DNA from 3 places in the Nonomuraea sp. NPDC051298 genome. Region 3 is predicted to be linked to each of the others. Evidence: riboswitches for the same ligand, from Rfam matches in the RefSeq annotation. Region 3 holds a riboswitch; each other region holds the start of a gene.
What was found. Region 3 has a riboswitch for cyclic di-AMP ahead of ACZ6S0_RS40385 (C40 family peptidase). Riboswitches for the same ligand answer to the same signal wherever they lie in the genome.
Positions count from the first base shown of each region.

Region 1: another riboswitch for cyclic di-AMP. It lies ahead of ACZ6S0_RS52380 (coiled-coil domain-containing protein); the one in region 3 lies ahead of ACZ6S0_RS40385 (C40 family peptidase).
Region 2: another riboswitch for cyclic di-AMP. It lies ahead of ACZ6S0_RS17975 (C40 family peptidase); the one in region 3 lies ahead of ACZ6S0_RS40385 (C40 family peptidase).

Region 1 covers NZ_JBVJIM010000052.1:15,509-20,158, reverse strand. Annotated here, with positions in the region: gene ACZ6S0_RS52395 (response regulator transcription factor) at 1-155, opposite strand, end outside; gene ACZ6S0_RS52390 (M50 family metallopeptidase) at 309-1,613, shown strand; gene ACZ6S0_RS52385 (MmcQ/YjbR family DNA-binding protein) at 1,621-1,974, shown strand; gene ACZ6S0_RS52380 (coiled-coil domain-containing protein) at 1,996-2,982, opposite strand; cyclic di-AMP (ydaO/yuaA leader) riboswitch at 2,989-3,132, opposite strand; gene galT (galactose-1-phosphate uridylyltransferase) at 3,201-4,280, opposite strand; gene ACZ6S0_RS52370 (DeoR/GlpR family DNA-binding transcription regulator) at 4,277-4,650, opposite strand, start outside.
Region 2 covers NZ_JBVJIM010000005.1:221,535-226,184, reverse strand. Annotated here, with positions in the region: gene ACZ6S0_RS17990 (branched-chain amino acid aminotransferase) at 1-802, opposite strand, end outside; gene ACZ6S0_RS17985 (3-isopropylmalate dehydrogenase) at 1,062-2,108, opposite strand; cyclic di-AMP (ydaO/yuaA leader) riboswitch at 2,207-2,348, shown strand; gene ACZ6S0_RS17980 (hypothetical protein) at 2,522-2,665, opposite strand; gene ACZ6S0_RS17975 (C40 family peptidase) at 2,664-3,068, shown strand; gene ACZ6S0_RS17970 (SSI family serine proteinase inhibitor) at 3,186-3,575, opposite strand; gene serA (phosphoglycerate dehydrogenase) at 4,167-4,650, opposite strand, start outside.
Region 3 covers NZ_JBVJIM010000021.1:100,663-105,312, reverse strand. Annotated here, with positions in the region: gene lysX (bifunctional lysylphosphatidylglycerol synthetase/lysine--tRNA ligase LysX) at 1-162, shown strand, start outside; gene ACZ6S0_RS40395 (cytochrome P450) at 146-1,369, opposite strand; gene ACZ6S0_RS40390 (LuxR C-terminal-related transcriptional regulator) at 1,554-1,766, shown strand; gene ACZ6S0_RS40385 (C40 family peptidase) at 1,794-2,750, opposite strand; cyclic di-AMP (ydaO/yuaA leader) riboswitch at 2,843-2,994, opposite strand; gene ACZ6S0_RS40380 (amino-acid N-acetyltransferase) at 3,272-3,841, shown strand; gene ACZ6S0_RS40375 (RDD family protein) at 3,927-4,650, shown strand, end outside.

The DNA.
Region 1 (4,650 bases), on a different contig from region 3:
ACCGCCACGTCGGCGGCGGCGGCGACCGCCGCGCGCACCACCTCCTCCGAGCGCCCGGCCTCGGCGACGACCCGGAAGTCGGGTTCGGCTCCGAGGGTGGCGAGCAGGCCGCGGCGGACCAAGGGCAGGTGTTCGGCGATCAGAATGCGGATCAAGACGTCCCCCTCCGTCGTTTCTTAGGGTGATCGGCTGATCGCGGGCTGTCAATGCTCGTCAAAAGTGGTACGCCATGGGGCGTGCCGAGTTCGACTACTCTGGGGCTGTCGGACCTTTCGTCTGCCCTGCCGTCTGCCCTGGAGCGCGCCTAGATGAACTGGCTCTACGTCGTGGGGATCATCCTCTTCCTGCTCGGGCTGATGTTCTCCATCGCGCTGCACGAGCTCGGCCACCTGGTGCCGGCCAAGATCTTCGGGGTCAGGGTGACCCAGTACATGGTGGGTTTCGGCTCGACGGCCTGGTCACGGCGTAAGGGCGAGACGGAGTACGGCATCAAGTGGATCCCGTTCGGCGGCTACATCCGCATGATCGGGATGCTGCCGCCGCGCCCGGGCGACGACCCCACCAAGCTCAGGAGCAATGCCACCGGCCCGTTCCAGGGGCTCATCGAGTCGGCCCGCGATGCCGCGCAGGAAGAGGTGCGGCCGGGCGACGAAGACCGGGTCTTCTACCGCAAGAAGTGGTGGCAGAAGGTCATCATCATGTCGGGCGGCCCGGCGATGAACTTCGTGCTCGCCTTCGTCTTCTTCAGCATCCTGCTGGTCGGCATCGGCCTGCCCACCTGGGCCCCGATCGTCTCGCCCGACACCAACACGTGCGTGATCCCGATCTCCGAGCAGCGTACGCAGTGCACCGCCGCCGACAGGCCCACGCCGGCCGCCCAGGCGGGCATGAAGCCCGGCGACCGCATTGTCTCCTTCAACGGCCAGCAGATCGGCTCCTGGGACCAGGCCACCCGCCTCATCCGCTCCCACGGCGCCGGCGCGGTGCAGGTCGGCATCGTCCGCGACGACAAGCCGATGACCCTCGACGTCACGCTCATCGTCCAGGACCGGCCCAACGCCGAAGACCCCAGCAAGATCGACAAGAACGTGGGCTTCCTCGGCGTGCTGCCCACCGAGGTCATGGAGAGGCAGAGCATCGGCCAGGTCGTCGGCTACATGGGCGAGCTGACGGGCCGGGTGGCGGCCTCGCTGCTCAACCTGCCGGAGAAGATGGTCGGCGTCTGGCACGCGGCCTTCTCCGGTGACGAACGCGACCCCGAGGGCCCGGTCGGCGTGGTCGGGGCGGGTCGCATGGGCGGTGAGATCCTCGCCTCCGACCTGTCCACCGAGAAGAAGATCGCCATCTTCGTCAATCTGCTGGCCGGCTTCAACCTGGCGATCGGCATGTTCAACCTCATCCCGCTGCTGCCCCTCGACGGCGGTCACATCGCCGGAGGGCTCTGGGAGGGCATCAAGCGGGCCTACGCCAAGGTCATGCGGCGGCCCGAGCCCGGCTACGTGGACATCGCCAAGGTGCTGCCGCTGACGTACGCGATCGCGATCGTGATGATGATCATGGCGGGCCTGCTCGTCTACGCCGACCTGGTCAACCCGCTCACGCTGACGAACTGAGGCCGCCGTGGACACCGTCGACCGGCTTCGGGCCCTCTGCCTGGCCCTGCCGGAGACCACCGAACGGCTCTCCCATGGGGAGCCGACGTGGTTCGTCCGGGGGAAGAAGACGTTCGTGATGTTCGCCGACCACCATCACGACGACCGCCTGGCCTTCTGGTGCGCCGCGCCCGCCGGGGTGCAGGAGGAGCTGGTGGCGGAGGCGCCCGAGCGGTTCTTCCGCCCGCCGTACGTGGGGCACCGGGGGTGGCTGGGGGTCTACCTCGACGTCCCGCTGATCGACTGGGACGAGGTGGCGGAGCTCGTCACCGACGCCTACCGCCACATCGCACCCAAGTCGCTCGTCGAACGCCTGCCCTGACCTCCCTGTCGCAGGCCGCGATCAGTACATCGAGATGTGCACGTGGTCGTAGTGGTTCTCGGTGATGCTGCCGCGGTCGGACATCGTGCTCCAGCCGGAGCCCTGGTTGATCCGCTGCCGCCAGATCACGTACTTGACGCCGAGTTTGTCCTTGTTCTTCAGCGCCCACTCGGCGATCCGGTCGCCGAGCGCGTTGTTGGCGTCGCTGGGCATCGAGCCGCCCGTGCTCATCATGAAGTCGCAGGCGCGGCCGAGCGGGTGCTCGCCGCTCGAGCCCGAGCGGAAGCACCCCACCGCGAACGGCAGCGCGAAGTTCTTGTCGAGCTGCTCCTTCATCAGCCGGGTCCGCGCGGTGATGTTGTCGGACCCGTTCGGCAGCTCGGGCGCCCAGGAGCCGTCGGAGTTGCGCCCGGTCCCGTACGGCACCAGGTCCTCCAGCTTCTTCCTGATGTCCTTGATGACGTCCTCGGCCTCGTCGCGCTGGCCGGCCACCTCGGCCGTGTCGGACTTGATCCGCGAGGCCAGCGCGGCGGCCTCCTCGCTGGCTCTCTTCTTCTCGTCGCGGGCCTTGGCCACGCTGTCCACGACCGCCTGCTGCTCGGCGGTGAGCTGTTCGAGCAGGGCCGCGCTGGCAGCGTCGGTCGGGAGCATGAAAGAGGTCAGCGACAGGTCGCCGGTCTGGTAGCGCAGGCGCGCGATCTCGGCGACCCGCTGCTCGGCCGTGGTCACGGCCTGCTCGGCGGCCGCCGCCTTGGCCTGGGCCGTCTTGGCGGCCTCCTGCGCCTTGGCCAGCTCGACGCGTTTGAGGTTGTACTTCTCGATGAGCTTGTCGACCTTGGCGTTCAGCTCCTTGAGCTGGGCGCGGAGCTGGGCCTCCGTCGGCTTGGGGGCGGCCGACACCCTGATCGACGGTGAGGTGGACGCCGAGGCCGGGGCCGCGGGGAGGGCGGCGACGGCGATGGCGCTGATGAGACCGATGGCAAGACTCGCGGGGGACGAAGCCGCCACGTGGATGTTTCCTCTCCCTCTGCCGGCCGGGTTAGCTGACGGGTTCGGGTATGGGAGCTGCGTTTCCCTACCGCCTGAGCGGATTCACCCCGGGTGTGATTGGGTCCCCGGCTCCCGGGCACGGCGCCCGGGATTAGGCACGCAACGGCTGTTACGGCCGGTGCATATCGGGATATTAGTGGTAGATCACCGGTAATGCGACCTTAAGTAGAAATCTATTAGTGATCTACTTGTGATCGGAGCATGCGTGCGGCCTCCTCCGGCAGCACGTCGTTGACGAACGCCCCCATCGCCGACTCCGACCCGGCGAGGTACTTCAGCTTGCCGGCCGCCCGCCGGATGCTGAACAGCTCCAGGTGCAGATAGGCCAGCTCCCTGCCGGTACGCACGGGCGCCTGGTGCCAGGCCGAGACGTACGGCATCACCACCCCGAACAGCCCGTCGAACGCCCGCAGCACCGAGGTGTACAGCGGCGCGAACGCCGCCCGCTCCTGCTCGGTGAGCGCCGCGAGGTCGGGCACCTGCCGGTGCGGATAGAGATGCACCTCGAACGGCCACCGCGCGGCGGCCGGCACGAAGGCCGTCCACAGCTCGTTGGCGGCCACCACCCGCGTCCCCGCCGTGCGCTCGGCGGCCAGCACGTCGGCGAACAGGTTGCCCGGCCCCCGGTGCCGCGCCGCCGCGCCGAGGTGCAGCCTGGTCCTGGGCGTGACGTACGGGTAGGCGTAGATCTGGCCGTGCGGGTGGGCCAGCGTGATGCCGATCTCCTCACCCCGGTTCTCGAAGCAGAACACCTGCTCCACGCCGTCGATCCCGGACAACTCGGCCGTACGGTCGGCCCACGCCTCCATGACCAGCGCCACCTGGGCGTCGGAGAGCCTGGAGAAGGAGGAGGAGTGGTCGGAGGTGAAGCACACCACCTCGCACCGCCCCACCCCCGGACGGACCTCGCTCAGCCCGCCCGCCTCCCCATAGGCCCCGAAATTTCCGGAGAAGGAGGGGAACCGGTTCTCGAAGACCACCACGTCGTAGTCGTACGCCGGGATCTCCGACGGCCGCGTGGGCGACGACGGGCACAGCGGGCACTCGGCCGTGCCACCGCTCGGCAGGAACGTACGCGTCTGCCGGTGCCCGGCGATCGCGATCCACTCCTCGGTCAGCGGGTCGTAGCGCAGTTCGGAGGCGACCGGCCGGGGATCGAGCGTGCGCCGGTCGATCGCGCTCCGGTCGGCGTCGTCGCGCCGGTCGAAATAGATCAGCTCCCGGCCGTCGGCCAGGTGGGTGATGGTGCGCTTCACGGCGAGCCCTCCGCGATGATCAGTTCTCCGGCCCGTTCGGCCAGCTCGGTACGTGCTTCCTCGGGCAGCCCGGCGTCGCTGATGACCACGTCGGCCTCGCTCAGCTCGGCGATGGTGCTGATGCCCACCGTGTTCCACTTGGTGTGGTCGGCCGGGACGACCAGCCGGCTCGCCGCCGTGACCAGCTCTCTGTCGGTCTCCGACTCCAGCAGGTTGGGCGTGGTGAACCCGGCCCGCACGCTCATCCCGTGCACGCCCAGGAAGAGCGTGTCCACGTGCAGGCGGCGGATCGCGGCCACGGCGACCGGGCCCACCAGGGCGTCGGACGGCGTACGCACGCCGCCGGTCAGCACGACGGTGCGGTCGGCGC
Region 2 (4,650 bases), on a different contig from region 3:
TGCCGGGCAGCAGGGTGCCGGTGAGCGCGGGCGTGACGAGCTTGTCGCCGAAGACGAAGAACAGGTTCATCCCGCCCATCTCCTCGACGTAGCGGTGCTCGTGGGCGTCCAGCCAGACCACCTGGTCGCAGCCGTTCGCCACGGCCTGCCGCTGCGCGACGAACGCCGCGGCGTAGTTGCCGCCGCACTTGGCGAAGCCGGTGCCGCCCGGGGCGGCCCGCGTGTACTCGGTGGACAGCCAGACGGAGACGGGCTTGATCCCCCCGGTGAAGTACGAGGCCGCCGGCGAGGCGATGACCATGTACTTGTAGCTCTTCGACGGGTAGTTGACGCCCAGCCCCGCCTGGGTGGCGATCATGAAGGGCCGCAGGTAGAGGCTGTGCCCCTCGGTCGTCGGCACCCACTCCTTGTCCGTCGAGACGAGCACTTCGAGCGACTCGACGAACGTCTCCTCCGGCAGCTCCGGCATGGCCATGCGGAGGGCCGAGCGGTTGAAGCGGGCGGCGTTCGCGTACGGGCGGAACGTCACGATCGAGCCGCTGAGCTGGCGATACGCCTTCAGACCCTCGAACAGCTCCTGCGCGTAGTGGAAGACCGACGTGGCGGGGTCGAGGGAGAGCGGCCCGTAGGGCATGAGCCGGGCGTCGTGCCACCCCCGGTCCTCGGTGTAGTCGATCGAGATCATGTGATCCGTGAAGGTCTGCCCGAAACCGGGGTCCGCCAGTACCTGCTCGCGCTCGGCCGCGGTGCGAGCGTTGGCGGATAGCTGCACGTCGATGCTGAGCTTCTGAGCGATGGTCATGACGGCGGTCCTTCTCTCTGCGATCTACCGAAATCTACCGGAATCTGCCCGTTGTCTGCGGATCTGTGAACCTTCGACGGCGGGCAGCCCTGCCCCGGAGGGCGTCCGTACTTCCTATTGTCTCGCTATATGGGATGACAAGCGGCCGATGGGGAGGTCGCCCGCGAAAAGCCGGCGAAAGGCCGCCTGAGCTGGGAACACGCAAAAGCGCCCGGCAGTCCTCCTCGGACCGCCAGGCGCGTTTCGGGGCTAGGCGGTCCTAGCCGGATACTCGCGCGGTGATGTCGTCGCCGATCTCGCGGGTGGATCGACCGGCCGGCCCGGCGGGTCGCTCGGCGAGGTCGGCGGCGACCGCCTGCTCGACCCTGGCCGCCTCGGCGTGCAGGCCGAGGTGGTCGAGGAGCATGGCGACGGACAGGACGGTCGCGGTGGGGTCGGCCTTGCCCTGGCCGGCGATGTCGGGCGCGCTGCCGTGCACCGGCTCGAACATGCTGGGCGAGGTGCGCTCGGGGTTGACGTTGCCGCTGGCCGCCAGGCCGATGCCGCCCGCGATGGCCGCGCCGAGGTCGGTGATGATGTCGCCGAACAGGTTGTCGGTGACGACCACGTCGAAGCGCTCGGGCTGGGTGACGAAGAACATCGAGGCCGCGTCGACGTGGCAGTAGTCGGTGGTGACCTCGGGATATTCGGCGGCCACCCGGTCGACCGTGCGCTGCCACAGGTCGCCGGCGAAGGTGAGCACGTTCGTCTTGTGGACGAGGGTCAGCTTTTTGCGCGGGCGCGACCGGGCCTTCTCGAAGGCGTAACGCACCACGCGCTCGACGCCGTAGGCGGTGTTGAGCGACTCCTGGGTGGCGATCTCGTGCGGCGTGCCGCGACGCATCGCGCCGCCGGTGCCGGCGTAGAGGCCCTCGGTGCCCTCACGGACGACGATCATGTCGATGTCGCCGGGCGTGGCGCCGGCCAGCGGGGTCCGCACCCCGGGGAAGAGCTTGACCGGCCGCAGGTTGACGTAGTGGTCGAACGCGAACCGCAGCCGCAGCAGCAGGTCACGCTCGAGGACGCCCGGCGGCACACTGGGGTCGCCCACGGCGCCGAGCAGGATCGCGTCGTAGCCGCGCAGCTCGTCGAGCACCGCGTCGGGGAGGGTCTCGCCGGTGCGGTGATAGCGTGCGGCCCCCAGGTCGTAGTGCGTGGCCTCGATCTTCGTGCCCACGGCTTCCAGGACCTTGAGCCCTTCGGCGACGACCTCGGCGCCGATGCCATCCCCGGGGATGACGGCCAGGCGGATGTTACGCGACTCCATGGCGGTACCTTACCGGCTCGTCTCGTCTGACGAACACTCCATCTCATTTTCTGGACGCCCGATTTTGGGGGGTTTACGACTGCTTGACCGTTTCGTTAGTGTTTGTCGGGCCTAATTCACGCAGCCGCTGCGTGGAGCCGGGGACCCACTTGAGCCCCAGGGGCGAATCGGCACCGCCGTAGGGCTGTCTTCCAGGCCCGAGCCCGTCAGCTAACCCGGCCGGCCTCATGGAAGGACAGTGCTCTGTCTCGTATCGCCATCGTCCTGGCGGCGGGAGCCGCCGGACTCATCCTGGCCACCCCCGCGGCACAGGCCGCCACCACGGCCCAGGACGACACCGCCACTCAGGCCGACGCAGCTCAGGCCGACACCGCAGGCCAGGCCCGCACCACGGGTGACGCCCACTCCGCGGCTCAGGCCCGCACGGCCAAGGCCCACACGACGGCCAAAGCCGACACCGACGACGACCCCACCACCCTGACCGTCAACGACATCAAGCGCATCCGGGCGCAGAGCGCGCCGAAGCCCGCCTGGAAGACGGCACTCAAGTTCGCCATGGACAGGCGCGGCATCCCGTACGTGTGGGGCGGCACCAGCGACAGCGGCTACGACTGCTCGGGGCTCATGCTCAGGGCGTACGAGGCGGCCGGCATCGAACTGCCGCGCACCACCAACGAGCAGTACGCGGCCTTCTCCAGGAAGATCTCCTGGGACCAGCTCAAGCCCGGCGACCTGGTGTTCTTCAGCGACCTGGGCCACGTCGGGATGATCTCCAAGCCCGGCTACATGGTGCACTCGCCGCACTCGGGCGACGTGGTGAAGGAGGAGAAGCTCTCGGACTGGCGCAGAACCGCGTTCGTGGGCGCGGTCCGGCCGGACCCCAAGGGGGTGCGCCTCTGGGCGAAGGTGGTCGAAGAGCGCACGACCCCCGCCGACGCCATCGTCACGGCCACCCTCTGACGGGCCGCCGGCGCGGAAAGCCACGGGCGGCCCCGTGCGCGGACGGGGCCGCCCGTGCTCCCTCACCCCTGGCCAGGCCGTCGATCAAAGCCCCGGCGCGGATGCGATCACTCCCGGTCAGGGCACGATCGGGCTCGCGATCTTCTCCACGAAGCACGGGTTGGGGTAGTGCTCGTCGAAGTGCTTGTGCTGACCGTAGAACCAGCCGTTGATCTCGACCCGGACGGGGTCGAAGATCCGCGGGCAGGGCACGTCGGGCCGGAACCTGATCCGCTCCAGGTCACCGCCGATGCGGCGGAGCCGGTCGCAGGCGGCGAACGGGTCGGGGTGCGTCCCGTCGTCGGGGTGGCACGTCAGGACCCAGCGCTCGGTGGTGCCCGCGGGCAGGTTGTGCTTGACGATGTGCAGCTCGGCCGCCTGCGCGTGGGCGGGGGTGACGAACAGGGCCGCGCCGGCCACGACGGGCAGGGCGACTGCGGCGGCGCGCCGGATCAGGGCAGCGTACATGGGGAACCTCCACCTCGAACGAATACGCAGCGCGACGCTATCAGCACTCTGCGTATCCGTGGAGGGAGGTGTCGGTACCCCTGTCACCGGCCTGACGTGCGGACATGCCGCCGCGTCACCAGGAGCGGCACGGACGGGGCAGGGCCCTACCGGCTGGAGTTCTGGGGGGCGCCGCCGTTGTCGCGACGGTCCAGCGCGATCTGCACGGCCTCGGCCGCCTCGTCGTCGTGGTCTTCGGCACGGTTCCAGGCATACATCTCGTACATGTGACTCATCTCTTCTCGCGGACGCGTTCCAAAGGAGGGGAAGCCGGACTCCGGTCGCGAATCCGACCGGGCCTGATCTCGCGGACCGGGCGTAGGACTCACTGGGGGACTTACTGGCCGACACAGGCGCCGATCTCCGCGGCGAGCCGTCGACCTGCCCTAACAGGCCCCGCCGCGGCAGGTAATGAGTACGAGTACCTGGCGCATCACTGCCACAGTACCCGAGGCATCTCGTTGGATGTCCTAGTATCTCGCATGCTGAGACGCCGAAAGGGCCGCCACCCGGGATCGGGTGACGGCCCTGACAGGACGGAAGAGCAGGAGGTCAGTCCTCCAGGTCCACCGAGCGGCCGCTCTCGGCGCCGATCTCGGTCACGATCTGCTCGACGATGTCGGCGGGGATCGCGGAGTCGACGGTCAGCGCGATGAGCGCCTTGCCGCCCTTGACGTCCCGGGCCACCTGCATCGACGCGATGTTGATGCCGTGCTCCCCGAGCAGCCGGCCGACCACGCCGACGATGCCGGGACGGTCGGTGTAGGTGAGGAAGCACAGGTGGGCCGTCGGCTCGATCTCCATCTCGTAGCCGTTGACCTCGACGATCTTCGTGATCTGGCGGGGCCCGGAGAGCGTGCCGGACACCGAGACCGTACGCCCGTCGGCGAGCACGCCGCGCACGGTCACCACGTTGCGCCAGTCGGGGCTCTCGGAGCTGGTCACCAGCTCGACCGTGATGCCGCGGTCCTTGGCCAGCAGCGGCGCGTTGACGTAGGTGACCTGCTCCTCCACCACGTCGGCGAACACGCCCTTG
Region 3 (4,650 bases):
GTGGAGGCCATGCAGCTCGACGAGGACTTCCTGCAGGCGCTGGAATACGCCATGCCGCCCACCGGAGGCATGGGCGCCGGCATCGACCGGATGATCATGGCCTTCACCGGCAAGAACATCCGCGAGACGATCCTCTTCCCGCTGGTCAAGCCGACGCAGTGACACGGGCGCCGGCCCGCCGCAGCCTGACGGGCAGGCGGGCCGGCCCGCGCAGCACCACGTTCGCCTTGTACGGCGGCGCCGCGACGGCCAGCTCCAGCCCGGGCGCCGCCGAGGCCAGCGCCGACAGCGCGATCTCGCCCTCCATCCTGGCCAGCGTGGCCCCCAGGCAGAAGTGGATGCCGAGCCCGAAGGCGAAGTGCCGGCCGGGCTCCCGGGTCGCGTCGAAGCGTTCTGGGTCGGGGAAGACCGCAGGGTCGCGATTGGCCGCGCCGATCACGGCGAGCACGGGCGTGCCCTTGGGCACCGCCACGCCGCCCAGCTCCGCGTCCTCCAGCGCCACCCGCGACGTGAGCTGAACGGGCGGGTCGTACCTCAGCACCTCCTCCACGACCTGCTTGGGCCGCTGCGCGGCGTGCCCCAGCAGGCCGTGCCGCACCAGGTGGAACACCCCGTTGCCGATGAGGTTGACGGTCGTCTCGTGCCCGGCCACGAGCAGCAGCACGCAGGTGGCCAGCAGTTCGGGCTCGGTCAGCTCGCGCACCTGGGTCAGGGCGCTCAGGAGGTCGTCCCCGGGGCGGCGGCGCCTGAGCGCGGCGAGTTCGCGGAAGTAGTCGCGAAACTCCCTTCCGGCCCGCCCGGTTTCCGATACGAGGTCGTCTGTAAGCATCGGGTCAAGGCCGCGAGCCAGGATTTCGCTCCAGCCACGGAAGCGCTCCGAGTCCTCCTGAGGCACTCCGAGCATCTCGCTGATCACCGTGACCGGCAGCGGGTACGCCAGCCCTTCCACGAGGTCGGCCTCCTCGGGCAGCGTGTCGATCAGCCCGGCCGTGACCGCCTCGACGCGCGGGCGCAGCCGTTCGATCATGCGTGGGGTGAAGGCCCTGCTCACCAGCGCGCGCAGCCTGGTGTGGTCGGGCGGGTCCATCCACAGGAACGACTCAACGGGCTGACCTGGGTCTCTGCCGGGCCCGCCGCCGGGGCCGCGGCCGAAGCGCGGGTCGCGCAGCAGCGTCGCGCACAGCTCGTGGGTGGTGGCGACGAGCAGGCCGACGGGCGTACGGAAGAGGGCGCCGCGAGCGCTCATCTCGCGGTAGCGCGCATATGGATCGCGCAGAAACTCCCGATCGAACGGATCGAAACCCAGGACGTCGGCCGGGCTCGTCGACGGCTGATCCGGAACGGCGGAAGGCTCGACGAGATCGCTCATCGTGGACCGATCGATGCCGACATATCGCGAGTACGTCACACATTTCGGATCATGTCAATAGTGCTCGTCAAGAGTGGCGATTGTCATGCTTGACGACCTTTCCGCGATGCGTTTACCGTCTGCGAGGAGCGACTTGGGCCCGGTCGAGAGGCCCAAGTTCTGCTGTTGGGGGGGAGGGCTCCCGATGGATGTGCTCACTGAAGGCGTTGAGCTGAGCCATGCGGATCTGGCGCTGCTGGCGGAGCTGGCCAAGGGGGTCACGGTAGACCGGGTGGGCAGACGACTGGATATCAGCGGTCGTACGGTACGCCGAAGGCTGCGGGGCATCTGCGACCGCATCGGCGTGGCCACGGCGATCGAGGCCGTGGCCTGGGCGGCCCGCCGCCAGTTGATCTAGCGACGGGAGATCCGGTCGATGCCGGGCTCAGTCGGCGATGCGTACCGCACCGGCCCACGGACGCCCCTCGATCGAGGCGATCCGTACGACGTCGCCGGTCTGCGGCGCGTGCACCATCATGCCGCCGCCGAGGTAGATGCCCACGTGGTGCAGGTCGTTGTAGAAGAACACCAGGTCGCCTGGCCGCAGCTCGGAGCGGTCGATGTGCCTGCCCGCGGTCCACTGGCTGCCGGTGTAGTGCGGCAGCGAGATGCCCACCTTCTGGTAGGCGGCCATGACGAGGCCGGAGCAGTCGTAGGAGCTGGGCCCTTCCGCGCCCCAGACGTACGGCTTGAGCTGTTGCGTGAGTGCCCAGCGGGCGGCCTGCGCGGCCTTGCCGCCGCCCGCGATCGGCAGGTTGACGCGCTGGGCCCGCGTGCCGGACCGGCCCGCCTCGCCCAGGGCCCGCTTGAACAGGTTGCTCTCGACCTTGGTGACGAGTTTGGTGATCTTGTCGCGCTTGGAGTCGAGGTCGCCGACGAGCTTCTCGACCTCCTCGATGCGCGTCTCGGCGCCGGCCTGGGCGCGCTCAGCGGCCTCCCTGGCCTTGGCCACCTGGTTGACCTGCTCGCCCTGCTGCTGCTCCAGCACGTACGTGGTGGCGGCGCTGTCGAGGAAGGTGTCGGGGTCGACGGAGGTGGTGAACGCCAGTGCCCTGCTCAGCCCGCCGGTGATGTAGGCGTTCTCGGCGAGCAGGGCGGCCTTGGCGCGCTTGGCCGCGAAATCGGCCTGACTGGTCGCCAGCGTCTTCTGTGCGGCGTCGGCGGTCTTCTTGGCGGCCTTGAGCTTCTCCCGCTGGCCGTTGTAGTCCTCGGACAGCGTCTCGATCTCCGTGTGCATCTGCTCGACCTGCTTGGCCAGGTCCTGCAGCGAGGGCTTGGGGTCGGCGGACGCCGAGCCGACGGGGACGGCGATCAGGAACGCGGCGACTGTGACACTTACCACACCGAAGGGGCGTGGTCGCCGCGCCTGTTCACGAGGGCGGGCGTGCTTGCCCGCCGACTGCCTCCCGCGGTTGAGCGTGCGCTTCACCAACCAGCTCCTCTCGTCGACGCCTACCGGGTTAGCTGGCGGGTTCGGGCCGGAGCAGCCCTACCGAACGGGTCGGATTCACCCCAGTTGGTGGCGCTGGGAGGACGTCACCGGCGGGTCCCCGGCTCCCCTTGCGGGGATTGGGCGGGTTCGCCGCCTGCGACACGCGGCGAACATCGTCGCTGGACACTAATGCACTCCAGGTTCGGGCTCAACCAGAACTGCCGAGTCTGTAGAGGTTTCACAACTGAAGGGTCACAAGGTGATCTCGTGCCCAACCGTGCCGAACTGACTTTATGTCCTCTTTGCCGTTGGTTCCGCCGGAACGAGGGTGCACGCGGGTTTCGTGCACACATGGCCACCCGATGTAACAAGATAGGCCGAGACATGGGAGTTAGGGCTGAGCCGTAATGACATCTGTACCCTGGAGAGCCATGGAGCAGGTGGCGGAACTGACGATGCCGGAGACCGCGGTGGTGGTCAGGCGTGCCCGCACGCCCGACGTGCGCTCGGTCAGACGTCTCGTCGACACCTACGCGGGCGCCGGTCCGCGGCTCCTGGAGAAGGCCACGGTGACCCTGTACGAAGACGTACAGGAGTTCTGGGTGGCAGAGCGGGGCGGGCAGGTTGTCGGCTGCGGTGCGCTCCACGTGCTTTGGGAAGACCTCGCCGAGGTCCGCACCGTCGCCGTGGATCCAGAGTGCCGGGGCAAGGGCGTCGGCCATCGGATCGTCTCGGCGCTCATACAGCAGGCGACGGATCTGGGTCTGCGACGTGTATTCTGTCTGACTTTTGAGGTCGACTTCTTCGCGAGGCACGGCTTTCGCCCTATACAGGGCACGCCGGTCTCTCCAGAGGTGTACGCCGAACTCCTGGCCTCGTACGACGAGGGCGTGGCGGAGTTCCTCGACCTGGAACACGTGAAACCGAACACCCTGGGCAACACCCGCATGCTGCTCCATCTGACATCGGGTGACGCGGACCCTGACCTGATGGAAAGGTGATTGTTGATACCTATGTCGATACGTTGGGCAGCACAGGCATGTGTCCTGACACGTGCCACATGCGCACTCGAAGCGAGGTGACACGGTGAGTACCGGACAGCCGCCGTATCCACAGGACCCATCCGGCGAGAATTCTGCACCCGGCACCCCGTACGGGCAGCAGAACGCGGGCCGCCACCCCGGCGAACCCGACCCGGACGCGACTGTGATCGGCTACCGGGCGGACGACGCCTATGGGCAGCAGCCCCAGTACGGACAGCAGCAACAGCAGCACGGCTACGGCCAGCAGCAGCCCCAATACGGTCAGCAGCAGTACGGCCAGCAGCAGCCCTCGCAGCCCGGCTACGGGCAGCAGGGTTACGACCAGGGCTACGGCCAGCAGGGCTACGGTCAGCAGCAACAGCAGCAGTACGGCTACGGCCAGCAGCCCCAGTCGGGCCAGCAGCCGCAGTACGGGCAGCAGGGCTACGGCCAGCAGCAGCAGTCGCAACCCGACTACGGCCAGCAGTACGCCCAGCAGCCCCAGTCCCAGCCCGACTACAGCCAGCAGCAGGGCTACGGCCAGCAGGGTTACGGCCAGCAGCCCCAGTCGGGCCAGCAGTACGGTCAGCAGCCGCAGTCCCAGCCCGACCACGGGCAGCAGGGCTACGGCCAGCAGGCGCAGTCGGGCCAGCAGTACGGTCAGCAGGGCTACGGCCAGCAGCAGGGCTACGGCCAGCAGCAGCAGTCGCAGCCCGGCTACGCCCAACCCGGCTACGGCCAGCAGGCCGGCTACGGCGACCAGCAGCAGTACGGCCAGCAGGCCGGCT